4 regions of the Bradyrhizobium sp. RT6a genome follow, and region 2 is predicted to be linked to each of the others. Evidence: predicted binding sites of a transcription regulator. Region 2 holds the regulator's gene; each other region holds the start of a gene.
The links. Region 2 encodes PhoB, which activates phosphate uptake and scavenging genes when phosphate is short. Its sites were predicted from a motif close to TGTCATNNANCTGTCAT; they were not measured.
Positions count from the first base shown of each region.

Region 1 (4,208 bases), on a different contig from region 2:
GCGGCGGCCTCGAACACGCTCTTCGGGATCGCCTGCAGGCCGGCGAGGAAGAACAGGAAATTATAGGAGATCTGTTTCCAGGCGGCGGCGAGGATGATCAACGCCGCGGCCTGGTCGCCATCGAGCAGCGGATTCCAGTCGATGCCCATGTTGCGTAGATAGCGCGAAAGCACGCCGAGCGAGGGATGCAGCATGAAGATCCAGAGCACGCCGACCACGGGCGGCGCCACCGCATAGGGCCAGATTAGCAGCGTGCGATAGAGCATCGAGCCACGCAGCGGCTTGTCCGCCATCACGGCGAGCAGCAGCGCGAAGGACAGCGACGAGACGGCGATGGCGAACGAGAAGAAGAACGTTCGGACGATCGCCTCGAAATAGGCCGCGTCCTTGAACAGGTCGATGTAATTCTCGAACCAGACAAAGGTGGTCGACAGCCCAAACGCATCCTGGAGCAGGAAGGACTGGATCACCGCCTGCAGGGCCGGCCAATAGAAGAAAATCAGGACGATCGCGAGCTGCGGCGCAACCAGCGCGTACGGCAACAGCCTTGACTGGAAAATGGCTTGCTTTTGCATGATGCCAGCAGAGCGGCAGGCCGGGTCGCGGCCTGCCGCTCATTGCCTCACTTGACGGCGGTCTTTTCGAACTGCCGCAGCATCGTGTTGCCGCGCTCGACGGCGGCATCCAGCGCCTGCTTGGCGGTCTTCTTGCCGGCCAGCGCCTGCTCGATCTCTTCCGACCAGACGTCACGCAGCTGAACCATGTTGCCGAGGCGCAGACCGCGCGAATTCTCGGTCGGCTCCTTGTTGGTCAGCTCGAGCAGCGGGGTTTCGAGATAGGGCTGATCCTTGTAGAAGCCCTCGGCCTTGGCCTTCTCATAAGCAGCCTTGGTGATCGGCAGATAGCCCGAGGCCTTGTGGATATAGACCTGGCGATCGGTGTCCGAGAGGAAGGTCAGGAACTTCGCGACGCCCTTGTATTCCTCGGCCGACTTGCCGCCCATCACCCACAGCGAAGCGCCGCCGATGATCGAGTTCTGCGGTGCGCCCTTGACGTCCGGATAATACGGCATCGGCACGGCGGTGAAGGCGAACTTGGCCTGCGCCTTGACGTTACCGAAGAACGCCGACGAGGTCAGGTAGATCGGGCACTCGCCGGAGGTGAAGCGACCCTCGCCGGTGTTGGTGCGGCCGGCGTAATCATACGTCTTGGTCTTCTGCAGCTCGACCAGGGTTTCGAGATGCTTGACCTGAAGCGGTCCGTTGAACTCGAGCACGGTGTCGAAGCCGTCGAGGCCATTGGCCTTGCTGGCGAGCGGCACGTTGTGCCAGGCGGAGAGCTGCTCGAGATTGACCCAGGTGATCCAGGAGCCCGAGAAGCCGCAGGTGTCATGACCGGCAGCCTTCAGCTTCTTGGCGGCCTCGAACGTTTCGGGCCAGGTCTTCGGGATCTCGACGTTCGCCTTCTTCAGCTCGTCGAGGTTCACCCACATCACGGTCGAGGACGAGTTGAAGGGGAAGGACAGCATCTCGCCCTTCGAGGTCGAATAGTAGCCGGTGATGGCGGGCAGGTAGATCTTGGGGTCGAACTTCTCGCCGGCGTCGGCCATCAGCTTGTAGACCGGCTTCACGGCGCCCGTCGCGGCCATCATGGTCGCGGTGCCGACTTCGAACACCTGCATGATGTGCGGGGCGTTGCCGGCGCGGAACGCTGCGATGCCGGCGTTCATCGTATCGGGATAGTTGCCCTTGTAGGTCGGGATCACCTTGTAGTCGCTCTGCGACGCGTTGAAGTCGGTGGCGAGCTTGACGATGACGTCGTTGTTGGCGCCGGTCATCGCGTGCCACCACTGGATTTCGGTCGCGGCCAAGGCCGGCGAGGCCGAGAGTCCAACCGTGAGTGCAATAGCGGCAGCCGCTCCAAAGTGTCGAAGAGCCATCAAGTAAACCTCCCTTGGCCGTCAAAAAGATCGCTTGCGCTAGCAGCGCCATATGACGTTCACATGACTGTGTAAGCGGCCGAAACGAAAGCGGCAAGCGCGGCAAAAGGGAAGCCGTCAAATAGGCGAATGCCGCGCGCGCAGCGTCCTCCGTTCGCGGTGCACAGAGCGCCCGCGCCGCAGTGCGGCATTGCCGTCGGATGTGGAAGGCGAGGGCCCTAGCGCTTGCGCTCGGGTCCGCAGACCGTGCCCTGCTCGACCATCGCGTCGATCTCGGACGTCGAATAGCCGAACTCGCCCAGCACCTCGGCGGCGTGCTGGCTGAATTTCGGCGGCAGGCGACGCAGGCTCGGCTTGCTGCGGTCGAGCCGGATCGGCGACGCCACGCCCTTGTACCAATCCTTCTCGATAATATCGCCGCGCGCGATCGTGTGCGGGTTGGTCAACGCCTGGTCGATCTTCTGCACGGGCCCTGCGGGCAGGCCCGCGGCGAGCAGGCGATTGCACAGCGGCTCGGCCTCGTGCTGGCTGAACACGGCGGCGAGCTCGGCCCGCAGCGCTTCGCGATTGGCGATGCGATCCTTGTTGCGCGCAAAGCGCGGATCGGTGCCGAGCTCGGGCTTGCCGATCTCCTTGGCGAGCTTGCGGAAGGTGCCGTCATTGCCGACGCCGATGAAGATGTTGTCGGTCTTGGTCGGGAAGATCGCATAGGGCACGAGGTTGGGATGCTCGTTGCCGGTGAGCGACGGCGGCTTGCCATGCATGAAATAATTCGCGGTGTGCGGATGCATGATGGCGAGACCGGTCTCGTACAGCGTGGTTTCCAGGAACTGGCCCTGGCCCGAGCGCTGCCGCTCCGCCAGCGCCATCAAGATGCCGATCGCCGCATAGAGGCCGGTGCCGATATCGACCAGCGGCACGCCGATCCGCATCGGTCCGCTCTCGGGCGAGCCGGTCGCCGCGATCATGCCGGTCATGGCCTGGATGATGGCGTCATAGCCGGGATTGCCGCCGCGCGGGCCGTCGGCGCCGAAGCCGCAGATCCGGCAATGCACGAGGCGCGGGAATTTTTCGCGCAACACCTCGTTGCCGATGCCCCATTTCTCCAGCGTGCCCGGCTTGAAGTTCTCGATCAGGACGTCGGCGCTCTCCAGCATCTTGAGCAGCACGGTCCGGCCGCCCTCGGAGGCGAGGTCGAGGCCGATCGAGCGCTTGTTGCGGTTGATGCCGATGAAATAGGCCGCGTCTTCCTCGTGGAAGGGAGGGCCCCAGTCGCGCACCTCGTCGCCTGCGGGCGGCTCGACCTTGATCACGTCGGCGCCATGGTCGGCGAGGATCTGGGTGCAATAGGGACCGCCGAGCACGCGCGTGAGATCGATGACGCGCAGGCCGCTCATTGCGCCCGTGGCAGCTCCAGAACTGGCGGCTTCAGTCATGCCTTCGCGTCCCCTGTGTCGATGTGATCACAGGCCTAACGAGGTTCGTCCGAGCCGGCAATGGCCTCCCGCGTAGGGCGTTATGCAGGCCGGTTGCCGCAATCCCGCGGCATGGCAAATCAAGGCTTGGCAAATCAAGGGAAGCGGCCGACCCGGGGGAATGCCGGGCCAGCCGCTTCACCGAACCGATCAGACGACCGTCAGACGAACGTCGACATTGCCGCGCGTCGCGTTGGAATACGGGCACACCTGGTGCGCCTTCTCGACCAGCGCCTCGGCTTCCGCACGGGCGAGGCCCGGCAGCGAGACGGCAAGATCGATGTCGAGACCGAAGCCGCCCTCGGCGCGCGGGCCGATACCGACGGTGGAGGTCACGGAGGCGTCGGCCGGAACCTTGGGGCCGCCCTGCGAGGATACGAACTTCATCGCGCCGATGAAGCAAGCGGCATAGCCCGCCGCAAACAGCTGCTCGGGATTGTTGCCGGCGCCGCCTCCGCCGCCGAGCTCCTTCGGCGTGGTGAGCTTGACGTCGAGCGCGCCGTCGAGGGTCGCAGCATGGCCGTCGCGGCCGCCGGTGGCCTTTGCGCTGGTCTTGTAGAGGACGTTCACTGACATTTTGGTCTCCCTGTGTTTCGGGTGGGGCGCGATCCTTATCGCAAACAATTAGATTGCGCACAATTGAAATTATGGCGTCTCACATTTAATTGTTCGCAATTGAATGTGGCGCCGGCCGGCCCCAGAATGGAGCTGGTCCTGTGAGATTCTCGATGCCCCGGAAACATTCAGCAGCGGACGCGCCGCTGCGCCTCGACAACCAGATCTGCTTCGCGGTC
Region 1 covers NZ_JBEPQC010000009.1:107,547-111,754, forward strand. Annotated here, with positions in the region: gene ugpA (sn-glycerol-3-phosphate ABC transporter permease UgpA) at 1-575, opposite strand, end outside; gene ugpB (sn-glycerol-3-phosphate ABC transporter substrate-binding protein UgpB) at 623-1,939, opposite strand; gene ABIC03_RS33005 (CaiB/BaiF CoA transferase family protein) at 2,158-3,375, opposite strand; gene ABIC03_RS33010 (organic hydroperoxide resistance protein) at 3,565-3,990, opposite strand; gene ABIC03_RS33015 (MarR family winged helix-turn-helix transcriptional regulator) at 4,143-4,208, shown strand, end outside.
Region 1: the regulator PhoB is predicted to act here: its motif matches at 1,992-2,008, upstream of ugpB (sn-glycerol-3-phosphate ABC transporter substrate-binding protein UgpB).

Region 2 (4,208 bases):
GTCGGGCTGCGGCAAGTCGACCCTGCTGCGCATCTTCAACCGGATGTACGACCTCTATCCCGGCCAGCGCGCCACCGGTCAGCTCATGCTCGATCAGACCAACATCCTTGACGGCAAGCTGGACCTCAATTTGCTGCGCGCCCGCGTCGGCATGGTGTTCCAGAAGCCGACGCCGTTCCCGATGACGATCTACGAGAACATCGCGTTCGGCATCCGTCTCTATGAGAAGATCTCGAAGTCCGAGATGGACGGCCGCGTCGAAAAGGCGCTCCGCGGCGGCGCGCTGTGGAACGAGGTTAAGGACAAGCTCAACGCCTCCGGCCTGTCGCTCTCCGGCGGCCAGCAACAGCGCCTCTGCATCGCCCGCACCGTCGCGGTGCGGCCCGAGGTGATCCTGTTCGACGAGCCCTGTTCGGCGCTCGACCCGATCTCGACCGCCAAGGTCGAGGAGCTGATCCAGGAGCTGTCCGAGGATTACACGATCGCGATCGTCACTCACAACATGCAGCAGGCGGCGCGCGTCTCCGACAAGACCGCCTTCATGTATCTCGGCGAGCTGATCGAGTTCGACGACACCAGCAAGATATTCACGTCGCCGACCGACCGGCGCACGCAGGATTACATCACCGGCCGGTTCGGCTAGGAGACGCGACATGGGTTCTGAACATACCGCAAAGGCCTTCGATACCGACCTCCAGGAACTCACCCGCCTGGTCGCCGAGATGGGTGGCATCGCCGAGCGCATGATCGTCGAGTCCGTCGACGCGCTGATCCGCCGCGACGTCCCGCTCGGCCAGCGCGTCGTCGCCATCGACACCGAGCTCGACGCGCTGCAGAAGCGCATCGAGGAGCGTGCGGTGCTCACTATCGCCCGCCGTCAGCCGATGGCGGTCGATTTGCGCGAGATCGTCGGCGCCATGCGCGTCGCGACCGATCTCGAGCGCATCGGCGACCTCGCCAAGAACATGGGCAAGCGCGTCGCGGCGCTGGAGACGGACTTCCATCCGCTCAAGCTGTTCCGCGGCCTCGAGCACATGACCGACCTCGTGCAGCAGCAGGTCAAGTCGGTGCTGGACGCCTATGCCGCGCATGATCTGCCGGCGGCGATGGCGGTGTGGAAGGGCGACGAGGAGGTCGACGCCATCTGCACCTCGCTGTTCCGCGAGCTCCTCACCTACATGATGGAGGATCCGCGCAACATCTCGTTCTGTATTCACCTGATGTTCTGCGCCAAGAACATCGAGCGGATCGGCGACCACGCCACCAACATCGCCGAGACCGTGTTCTACATGATCGAGGGCCAGGCGATCACCGACAAGCGGCCGAAGGGCGACATGACGACCTTCGCCAACACGGTACCGAACACCTGAAGACTTAAGGAGCGACGACCCGATGGGCGCACGCATTATGGTGGTTGAGGACGAGGAAGCTCTGACCGAGCTTCTCCGCTACAACCTCGAAGGCGATGGCTATGACGTCGAGACGGTGATGCGCGGCGACGACGCCGACACCCGCCTCAAGGAGCACATCCCCGATCTGATCGTGCTCGACTGGATGCTGCCGGGCCTGTCAGGCATCGAATTGTGCCGGCGGCTTCGCACCCGTCCCGAGACCAAGCAGCTTCCGATCATCATGCTCACCGCGCGTGGCGAGGAGAGCGAGCGGGTGCGGGGTCTTGCGACCGGCGCCGACGATTACATCGTCAAGCCGTTCTCGGTGCCGGAGCTGCTCGCGCGCGTGAAGGGCCTGCTGCGGCGCGCGAGTCCCGAGCGGCTCGCCACCGTCCTTGCTTTTGGCGACATCGAGCTCGACCGCGACAAGCGCCGCGTCGCGCGCTCGGGCCGGCCGATCGATCTCGGTCCGACCGAATATCGCCTGCTGGAGTTCTTCCTGGAGCATCCGGGTCGGGTGTTCTCGCGCGAGCAACTGCTCGACAGCGTCTGGGGCCGCGACATCTATATCGACGAGCGTACGGTCGACGTGCATATCGGCCGCCTGCGCAAGCTGCTCAATCTCGGCCGCGAGCAGGACCCGATCCGAACCGTCCGCGGCGCCGGTTACGCGCTGGATGATCGGTTTGCCAAGGCGGAGCAGGTGTAGGAGAGTTTGTGGTGTGATGTTGGCAGGTGATCTAGCGCGCTGCCGCCACAATCTCCGATGTCGTCCCGGCGAAGGCCGGGATCCATAACCACAGGGCGCGGTTTGGCGAAGACTCGGAGTTACCCTTTCGCACAACAACTACGTGCTCGGAGTATGGGTCCCGGCCTTCGCGGGGACGACATTCATTATTTTTGAGCCGTCATCGCGTCACGGCTCGATCCTGAAATCGAAACTGACTTACCGCGGACCCGGCTTCACCGGTGCGCGGCGCCGATCCGACGCGGGCTGATACGCGACGCGCGAGTGCTGGGCGCAATAGGGCAGGCCGGACAGCGCCCGGCCACCGCAGAAGAAGAAGTCCGGGCTCGAGGGGTCGCCGACCGGCCAGTGGCAGGTCGCCTCGTTCAATTCCAGCAGCGACAGCCGCTGGCTCATCGGCACCACGTTGTCGTAGGTGACCGGATCGGGCTCAGCCTCGACCTCGAAGGCCTGCGCCAGCGCGGTGTTGCCGCGCGAGATCGGGCGGCTCACCCGCATCATGTGCTGCGCGGGGCGCGCCTTGCGCGGCCGGGGCGCTGCCGATGATGGGCTCTTGGCGCGGCCCGAAAGGCCGAGCCTGTGCACTTTGCCGATCACGGCATTGCGGGTCACATTGCCGAGCTCCGCCGCGATCTGGCTGGCCGAAAGTCCGGCCTCCCAGAGCTTTTTCAGCTGCTCGACGCGATCATCGGACCAGGTCAAAACCGTCATTGCACCCTTTCCCTCGCTGCGCGCCAGCCATCCTGGGGCCTCGCAGCGAATGCCTAAGCCTTCAAAAACCCGTGCCGCCAGAATCCCTTAAGGCTCGCCGGGCGTGACTAGAACGCCCGAACGTTTACGCCGGTACATAAGGACTTAAAGATCAGAACCACTGCACGAGATGTCGTATCTGACAATCCAAACGCTACAATATGGCGTGACTCCCGCGCAAGAGTCCGCCGACTCGCTTCCACATGTTCCGTGGTGAAATCCCGCAAAATCGGCACCGCAAGACTACGGATCAGCGTTTCGCGAGGCTTTCCGGGCGGCATTGACACCGGTTTCACCGGGCCTAAGATAGTCGTGTGTGCCGCCCTCAAGAGGCGGCACGTTTCGTTTTCCGGGCCGGTCGATGGTGCGTTGCGCAATGCACGCACACCGTCCGCAACATTCAAGTGATCGTCATGACTAACAGCGTCGCGCCGCATTTGCTCCCCGTTTTCGCCAGGTCCGACCTCGGTTTCGAGCGTGGCGATGGCTGCTGGCTGATCGCGACCAATGGCGAGCGCTATCTCGATTTCACCTCCGGGGTGGCGGTGAATGCGCTTGGCCATGCCCATCCGGCGCTGGTCGCGGCGTTGCAGGAGCAGGCCACGAAGCTCTGGCACATGTCGAACCTGTTCCAGAGCCCGGACGGTGAAAAGCTCGCCGCGCGCCTGTGCAATGAAAGTTTTGCGGACTTCGTGTTCTTCTGCAATTCCGGCGCCGAGGCGCTGGAAGGTGTGATCAAGCTGGTCCGCCATCATCACTTCTCCAACGGGCATCCGGAGCGCTATCGCATCATCACCTTCGAAGGCGCCTTCCACGGCCGCACGCTGGCGACGCTGGCGGCGACGGGATCGGCCAAATACCTCGAAGGTTTCGGTCCGCCGATGGAGGGCTTCGACCAGGTTGCGCATGGCGATATCGAGGCTGTGAAAAAGGCGATCGGTCCGCACACCGCCGGCATCCTGATCGAGCCGATCCAGGGCGAGGGCGGCGTGCGTTCGGCAACGCCCGCCTTCCTCAGGGCGTTGCGCCAGCTCTGCGACGACAAGGGCCTGCTGCTCGCCTTCGACGAGGTGCAGACCGGCATGGGCCGCACCGGCGATCTGTTCGCGCATCGCCGCACCGGCGTTACCCCCGACGTGATGTCGCTGGCGAAGGCGCTCGGCGGCGGCTTCCCCATCGGCGCGGTGCTCGCGACTGCGGACGCGGCTGCCGGCATGGGGCCCGGCTCCCACGGCTCGACCTTCGGCGGCAATCCGCTCGCGATCGCGGCGGCAAACGCCGTGCTCGACGTCATGCTCAAGCCCGGCTTCTTCGACCAC
Region 2 covers NZ_JBEPQC010000008.1:183,702-187,909, forward strand. Annotated here, with positions in the region: gene pstB (phosphate ABC transporter ATP-binding protein PstB) at 1-643, shown strand, start outside; gene phoU (phosphate signaling complex protein PhoU) at 654-1,370, shown strand; gene phoB (phosphate regulon transcriptional regulator PhoB) at 1,393-2,100, shown strand; gene ABIC03_RS31745 (GcrA family cell cycle regulator) at 2,338-2,850, opposite strand; gene ABIC03_RS31750 (aspartate aminotransferase family protein) at 3,303-4,208, shown strand, end outside.

Region 3 (4,208 bases), on a different contig from region 2:
CAGATGTCGATTTACGACGCCGCGATGAAGTACCAGCAGGAGCAGGTGCCGCTGGTGGTGTTCGCCGGCGCCGAATACGGCAACGGCTCCTCGCGCGACTGGGCCGCGAAGGGCACGCGTCTGCTCGGCGTGCGCGCCGTGATCTGCCAGAGCTTCGAGCGCATCCACCGCTCCAACCTGGTCGGCATGGGTGTGCTGCCGCTGACCTTCGAGGACGGCACCTCCTGGTCGTCGCTCGGTCTGAAGGGCGACGAGAAGGTCACGCTGCGCGGCCTCGTCGGCGACCTCAAGCCGCGCCAGAAGCTGACCGCGGAGATCGTCTCCGGCGACGGTTCGCTGCAGCGCGTTTCGCTGCTCTGCCGCATCGATACGCTGGACGAGCTCGAATATTACCGCAACGGCGGCATCCTGCACTACGTGCTGCGCAAGCTCGCGGCGTAAGCGCGGATTTGTGAACGGTGGCTCACTGCGAAGTGAGTAGTAGGTTACACGAAGGCGGCCTATCACAGGCCGCCTTCGTGCGTTCGCGGTAGGCTTCAGATGGGCCCCGCCCTGCTGAGAAACCTCACGCTTTGGACGGTGTTTTGGCGGACGAATGTGCGAGGCCTGTAAGACTACGGTGACCATCCGGCGGTAAGATTTCCCTCTCACGAGCAATGGTGTGCGGCGTTCGACATGACAACAATGACGGCTTCTCATCTGGTTTCACGCTGGTCCGGCGCCCTCTGGTCGGGAGCTCTTGGTCTCTGTGCGATCGTCGCCGTCATTCGTCCTGCCGAGGCTGATCCCCGCGCCGTTGTCGAATTGTTTACCTCGCAGGGCTGCTCCTCCTGCCCGCCGGCCGACAAGATCATCGGCGACCTCTCCCGCGATCCCTCGATCATCGCGCTGAGCATGCCGATCGATTATTGGGACTATCTCGGCTGGAAGGACACATTGGCCGATTCGCGCTTCTCTGCACGGCAGCGTGCCTATTCGCGCATGCGCGGCGACCGCGAAGTCTACACGCCGCAGGTCGTGGTCAACGGCTCCACTCATGTCGTCGGCAGCGACCGCACCGGCATCGAAAGCGCGATCGGCAGGACCGACAAGGGCACGGGCGTGATGAGTGTGCCGGTGACAATGTCGCTCGCGGGCAAGCAGATCAACGTCTCGGTGGCCGCGAGCAAGGAGCCGACGGCGTCCCACGGCGAGGTCTGGATCTGCTCGATCGCGAAGTCGGTGCCGATCGCGATCAGCCGCGGCGAAAATCGCGGACAGCAGGTCATCTATCACAACGTGGTGCGCAACCTGCTCAAGGTCGGCGACTGGACCGGCCGTCCGGAAAGCTGGACGGTGCCGATCGAGAACCTCACGCGTGACGGCGTCGACGGTGCCGTGGTCTATGTCCAGGACGGCAGCCGGGAAAAGCCAGGCCCGATGCTGGGCGCGGCGTATACGTCGCTGCACTGACGCGCACACATCGAATCTTCCGACTCAAGCGCACTCTCAATCCTCATGGTGAGGAGGCGCGTCAGCGCCGTCTCGTCCCCGCTGATACAGCTCGGCCTCGATCCTTCGAGACGCCGCTTCGCGGCTCCTGAGGATGAGGAGAGAGAGTTTGTACTGAGATGGTGAGATATCCGTCGAGACAGCAACATCCCGACCCAAACAAAAAAGGACCAACTCGCGTTGGCCCTCCTTGTCGTGCGAACAGACCCGATCCTGACGGCCCCGGGGGGCTGGGGGCTGAGGAATCCGGAACCGAAAGGACCGGGTCAACGCACATCCTTCTTTTCGCAATGCAGGGCGGCAGTCGCTTGGCGGAAAAGCGGCGACACTATGATTCCTGCTAACGATCCCGTGACGGTTTGCCGCGATAGAGTTCCACCGGTGCGTGTGGGCGGATTGCTTCTGATTCGAGGGGCCTTGCAGTGGGGAACAGTTGGCGCGATCATGCAACTGTCATGATCCGCGGTTCCGGGGACGGTCTTCGCGGACGCGGTCATGCTGATGCGACAGGAGGCGGCCTATGAGTCTGTCGGAGGATGCCGATCCGAGCGAACAGCGCGCGGCGGCGCGCCCCGCCGCTTCAAATGCGCAGCTGAGCCGCGTGACGTTCAACCGGCTCGAGCTGCACCGTATTCTCAATCTCTACGGCCGGATGGTCGCGGACGGCGAGTGGCGCGACTACGCCATCGACTTCCTCAGGGATCGCGCCGTGTTCTCGGTCTTTCGCCGCGCCTCGGAAGTGCCGATCTATCGTATCGAAAAGGATCCGCGCCTCGCGCGCAAGCAGGGCATGTACAGCGTGATCTCGGCGACGGGTCTGATCCTGCGCCGCGGCCACGAGCTGGAGCGCGTGCTCCTGGTGATCGATCGCAAGTTGGCGGTGGTGTGAGCACCCCCGTCATTCCGGGGCGCGACGAAGTCGCGAACCCGGAATCTTGATATTGTTCGCCCACAACTTCTGGATTCCGGGTCGCGCTGCGCGCGCCCCGGAATAACGGTAGCCCCTACTTCCCCGGCACCGTACCCGCGCCCTCACCAAGATCCCGCTGCATCATCACCGTGTCGAGCCAGCGGCCGAATTTCAGCCCGACGCTGGGATGCGTGCCGATCATCTTGAAGCCGGCCCTGGTGTGCACGCCGATCGAACCCGCATTGGCGGAATCGCCGATCACCGCGATCATCTGGCGGAAGCCGCGCGCCTCGCATTCGACGATCAGCCGCTCCAGCAGGAGCGCCCCGATGCCGCGGCGGTGGAATGCTGGATCGAGATAGATCGAGTTCTCGACCGTGAAGCGGTAGGCCGGCCGCGGCCGGTAGGCGCCGGCATAGGCGTAACCGGCGACGCGCCCGTCGAGGATGGCGACGAAATAGGGATAGCCGCCGTCGATCAGCGTGCGGTAGCGGCGCGTCATCTCGGCGAGGTCGGGCGGCTCCAGCTCGAACGTCGCGGTGCCCTCGCGAACAGCCTGCTGGTAGATGGCGGTGATGGCGGGAAGGTCGGCCTCAAGAGTAGGCCTGATATCGGGTGCGGACATGGGCCAAGATTAGAGCCTTCCCGGGACGGCTGGAAGAGGCGAACGGCCTTCCCACGTCGTCATTGCGAGCGAAGCGAAGCAATTCAGAAATGCGTCCGTGGAGGGACTCTGGATTGCTTCGTCGCAAGAGCTCCTCGCAATGACGGTGGTTGAGGGAACATCACGGCCAAACAAAAACCCCGGCCTTTCGGCCGGGGCTGGTGTCGTTCGCTCTGGGCTGGCGCTTAGTCGCGCTGGCCGAGGAGCTGCAGGAGCAGCGTGAACAGGTTGATGAAGTTCAGGTACAGCGACAGCGCGCCGGTGATGGCCGCACGCTCTGCGATGTCACCCCCGGCCGAGGCGTAGCCGTAGATGTAGTCGTTCTTCAGCCGCTGGGTATCCCAGGCGGTGAGGCCCGCGAACACCAGCACGCCGACCACCGACACCACGAACTGCAGCACCGAGCTCGCCAGGAACAGGTTCACCAGGCTGGCGATGACGGTGCCGATCAGGCCCATGAACAGGAACGAACCCATTCCGCTCATGTCACGCTTGGTGGTGTAACCGTAGAGGCTGAGCGCGCCGAAGGTCGCCGCGGTGATGAAGAACACCCGCACGATCGAGGTGTGTGTGAACACCAGGAAGATCGAGGACAGCGAGATGCCCATCAGCGCCGCGAACACCCAGAACAGGATCTGGGCGGTCGAGGGAGCGAGACGGTTGATGCCTGCCGAGATCACGAACACCATGGCGAGCGGCGCGAGCATGAACAGCCACTTCAGGGGGCTGACGAACATCGCGTAGCCGAACGGCGTCAGGAACAGCTTGCCGACGCGGACGGCTTCCGGGGTCGGAACGTCAGTCACGGCGGCCATGTAGACGCCGAGCGCGGCAAGGCCGGTGATGGCCAGGCCGATGCTCATGTAGTTGTAGATGCGCAGCATGTAAGCGCGCAGGCCGGCATCGACCGTCGCGGCGTCAACACGCCCGGCGGCCCTGCCGAAAGGAGAAGCGTAATTGCGGTCTAGGTCCGACATGGTCGAATTCCCGTTGGTTGGTCCGGTCCGGCATGAGGGTCGCCATGCCGCCGGTTCGTCAAATTCTATCTCGGATACCGACGTCTGCCGACTAAATTTTGGCTAACAATCGGGACTCCGAACCCACTCGATATGTGGGAAACTAACACATCCGCTGCAACCTTCC
Region 3 covers NZ_JBEPQC010000010.1:62,392-66,599, reverse strand. Annotated here, with positions in the region: gene acnA (aconitate hydratase AcnA) at 1-441, shown strand, start outside; gene ABIC03_RS34170 (DUF1223 domain-containing protein) at 676-1,452, shown strand; gene ABIC03_RS34165 (DUF2794 domain-containing protein) at 2,012-2,380, shown strand; gene ABIC03_RS34160 (GNAT family N-acetyltransferase) at 2,496-3,026, opposite strand; gene ABIC03_RS34155 (Bax inhibitor-1/YccA family protein) at 3,251-4,042, opposite strand.
Region 3: the regulator PhoB is predicted to act here: its motif matches at 1,932-1,948, upstream of ABIC03_RS34165 (DUF2794 domain-containing protein).

Region 4 (4,208 bases), on a different contig from region 2:
TTCACCTGCTTTGCGTCAGTCACGCCTTGTCCTCCGGGCGCTCGGCCACGGCCTCGGTCTGCGCCTTGCGCCAGGCGGCGAGGCGGTCGGACAAGGCCGGGTCGGACAAGGCCAGCACGGCTGCCGCCAGTAGCGCCGCATTGATGGCGCCGGCCTTGCCGATGGCGAGGGTGCCGACCGGGATGCCTGCGGGCATTTGGACGATCGAATAGAGCGAATCGATGCCCTTGAGCGTCCTGGATTCGATGGGAACGCCGAACACGGGCAGTTCCGTCAGCGCAGCCGCCATGCCGGGCAGATGGGCTGCGCCACCCGCGCCGGCGATGATGACCTTGTAACCAGCCGCCTTGGCGCCCTTGGCGAACGCAAACAGCCGGTCGGGGGTGCGGTGTGCCGAAACGATGCGGGTGTCGGTGACAACGCCGAACGCTGCAAGCGTGTCGGCGGTATGCCGCATCGTGTCCCAGTCCGACTGGCTTCCCATGATGATGGCGATTGGCGCGGTCATGACGTCAATTGTGCTCGAAAAACAGGAAGATAGGCCAGATTAGCGGTTCCGGCCGGTGGCTCGCAAGGCGGTGGCAAGGAGAAGGGAATGCACTATCCTGTCTTGGTGAATCCCCGCAAGCCTTCATTGAGCAGGATGCCCATGAAGAAACCGAAAAGGGCGAGCGCTGCGAAGGCCAAAAAGGGCCCGAAAATCAGCGCCCGTCGCTCCAAAGTTGCTCCCAAGCGTCAGGGCAAGAGTCCGGCCAAGAGTCCTGCCAAGAGTCCAGCGCGGCGTCCGAGCAGGCCGCCGCGGCGCGAAGCGTCTGCCAGTGACGGCGCCAAGCCGGCCATCAACGCGACCATCCGCGACCTCCGGAGCAAGCTCAAGGGGGCGCTGCGGCGGGTCGCGGAGCTGGAGGCGGCCGCCGACACCGACTTCCTGCTCGAAATTCCGAACCGGCGCGGCTTCGAACGCGAGCTCGCACGCGCCGTCGCCTACATGAAGCGCTACCGCGCCAGCGGCGCCCTTATCGTGCTCGACGTTGATCGGCTGAAGCCGATCAACGATTCCTTCGGCCATGCGGCTGGCGACGAGGTGCTGAAGGCGATTGCCACCACGCTGACGCGGCAGATCCGCGCCTCGGATGTGGTCGGCCGGCTCGGCGGCGACGAGTTCGCGCTGCTGCTCTGGAACCTCAGCGAGACCGATGCCAAGGCGAAGGCCGCGGGCTTCGAGCAGGCCATCGACGAATTGTCCTTTGTCTTTCGCGGCCAGCACGTGAGCGCGGGCGCCTCCGCCGGGGTCGCCCTGCTCGGAGTGCAGTCCGACGCCGCGCGCGCCCTGGAGGAGGCCGATGCTGCCATGTATGTGCGCAAGGCCCATCGGCGGCACGAGCCGCGCATCAGGCTCGTCAGCAGCTAATTACAGCGTGCCGAGGTCTTTCGGTACGTTGCCGAAGCTGCGGAGCAGTTTGGCGTCACCGAATTCGCCGGTCATGGGATCGCCGCTGCGGCTGAACGCGACCGCACCGGTGTGGCCGACGCCGTGCGACATAATCTCGGCGCGCCGTAACGCGGCCGCCACGCTCTGGCATTCCTCGGCCGCACCGGCGACCGGCGATCCGTCCTCGTCGGTGAGGAAGGGTAATGCAACGTAGTAGGTGACATCGGACATGGTCGGCTCCGATAGTTGACAGCTCAGGCGGCGCTGCTCTTGCTCCGCATCTTGCTGCGCGAGGTCTCCGGAATGCAGCCGGCGGAAATCGCCGCCTGCAATTCCTCCAGCTCGGCCTCCAGATATTCATTGGCCATGATCAGCGCCTTGATGGTGCTGCGCAGATTGCCGTCGCACATCGCGATCGCCTGATCGCAGGCCTGTTCATAATGGCTGTTGTCGAGAAGCATGGTTGCCGACATCTGCGTTTTCCTTGGACGGTTTTCCGGGGCGTTGGTGCTCAAATGTTCTTATTTTGTTCCTTTCGAGTCAAGCGGATTCAGGTGCGGCGGGGCCGACCTAAAGCTCTACCTGTGGATCAGGCGATGATGTCGGGCGTGATCTGGTCTTCGATGAACGCGATACGGTCACGCAACAACAGCTTGCGTTTCTTCAACCGCTGTAACCGCAACAGGTCGGGGGCGGGCGATTGATGCAGTGCATCGATCGCCGCATCGAGATCTCGGTGTTCCTGGTGCAACCGGGCGAGCTCGGATTCGAGTTCGCGCGCATCTTCATTGGTCATGTCTGCGGTGGCCGAAAAACCGATAGGCGTGAGATTAAGGCTGTGGATGCCCTGTGGAAACTATCGTCCTTGCGCGCCGTGATCGCAAGCGATCTCGGGCTGTCCCGCGTCGATCTCCCGCGAGATATTTCTGCGGTCGCTCCGGCGTTGCGCAAGCGCATTGATATCACGGATTTATCCCGCGTGGTTCCCTTACTCACGCTTCGTTACATATGAATTTTCAAAAATGACAGTGCGACGACGGATACCCATCGACAGAACGAATCGGTGATGTACACTTCGTTGTCCGGTCGAATCCAAGGTTCCCCCCTACCGAGGAGGTTTCGAATGACAATTCAGGCACATCTGGTTGAATTGGAACGGAAGCATAAAACTCTCGAAAACGAATTGCACGAAGCTCTCGTGCACCTTTCAACAGACGACCTGCAAATTGTTGAGTTGAAGCGCCGGAAGTTGATGGTCAAGGACCAGATCGAGCGTCTCAGGCACGGCGACACGCTCCACTAGTAACCCCTGCAACAGCGTAGAGTTGAACGTACCCTTTCTGGCAGGGATGGGAGCCTTTGCGCTCATCCCTGCTGCGAGGTGCGCATCGTGCAAGGATTTGCGCGGCTCTAGATTCGTGTCTGGGCGCGGTTCTTCACGCGCAACCGGAATCCACTTCGCTTTAGAACACTAGATGTTTGCGAGCTCGGCGACGTGATCCGCGATCGCGAGCGATGACGTCAATCCCGGCGACTCGATGCCGAACAGATTGATCAGGCCTTCGACGCCGTGATCGCCCGGACCTTGCATCAAGAAATCCTGCGTGGCCACCGCTGGCGGCACGATCTTCGGGCGGATACCCGAATAGCTCGGCATGAGCGCGCCGTCAGGCAGCATCGGCCAGTATTTGCGGATGGCCGGGTAGAAGCGTTCGGCGCGCGACGGGTCGACCTCATAGTCGATCGTTTCGATCCACTCGACGTCGGGGCCGAAACGTGCCTGCCCTGCCATGTCCAGCGTCAGATGCACCCCTAGACCACCGGGTTCTGGCACCGGATAGATCAGGCGCGAGAACGGTGCCCTGGCATTGCAGCTGAAGTAGTTTCCCTTGGCGAGGTAGGCCGTTGGAATCCGTTCCAGCGGCATGCCCTCGATGTTGCGCGCCACCGCGGTCGCCGAGAGCCCGGCGGCGTTGACGAGGAGGCTGCATTGCAGCGTCATCGGCGCTTCGCCGCCCGCCTCGATCTCGATCACGCCGGCGGTTGCCTTGGCACGGATCAGCGGGGTGTGAAACGCGAAGGCCGCGCCCGCGTCCTCGGCTTCGCCGCGCAGCGAGAGCATGTAGGCGTGGCTGTCGATGATGCCGGTCGACGGCGACAGCAGCGCGGCGTCGCAGGCGAGCGCCGGCTCCAGCGCAGATGCCGCATCGCCCATGAGCAGCTGCATGTCGAGCACGCCGTTGGCCTCGGCATGCGCCTTGATCGATTGCAGCTTCTCGGTCTCTTTCGGATTGGTCGCGACGATCAGCTTGCCGCAATTCCTGTGCGGGATGCCGCGCTCGGAACAGTAACGGTAGAGCGCGTGCTTGCCGTCGACGCACATGCGCGCCATCCAGCTTCCGGCGCGGTAGTAGATGCCGGCATGAATCACCTCGCTGTTGCGCGAGGAGGTGATGGTGCCGATGGCCTCGGCTTCCTCGAGCACGATCACCTCGCGCCCGGCCTGCGCCAGCTTTCGAGCCACCGCGAGCCCGATCACGCCGGCTCCGATGACGACGCAGTCGACCCTATCCATGGTTGTGCAGGACGTCCGTTCGAAGCGACGATGGCCTCACGCCTGGGGACGGCGGCGCGGGGGCGTTTTCCGTTAAGGAAGCATTTATCATGTCAGGGCAATTGCCGTATTTTATGCCACATTTTTCCGTTGCGCGTACAGGCGTTTACCCGATCCAAACCCGCGAGGCCAGACAATCCGACGTTGAAATCGCGGGTGGCT
Region 4 covers NZ_JBEPQC010000003.1:22,897-27,104, forward strand. Annotated here, with positions in the region: gene ABIC03_RS18030 (5-(carboxyamino)imidazole ribonucleotide synthase) at 1-23, opposite strand, end outside; gene purE (5-(carboxyamino)imidazole ribonucleotide mutase) at 20-508, opposite strand; gene ABIC03_RS18040 (GGDEF domain-containing protein) at 650-1,411, shown strand; gene ABIC03_RS18045 (hypothetical protein) at 1,412-1,663, opposite strand; gene ABIC03_RS18050 (hypothetical protein) at 1,687-1,905, opposite strand; gene ABIC03_RS18055 (YdcH family protein) at 2,022-2,228, opposite strand; gene ABIC03_RS18060 (YdcH family protein) at 2,556-2,735, shown strand; gene ABIC03_RS18065 (NAD(P)/FAD-dependent oxidoreductase) at 2,904-4,007, opposite strand.
Region 4: the regulator PhoB is predicted to act here: its motif matches at 2,455-2,471, upstream of ABIC03_RS18060 (YdcH family protein).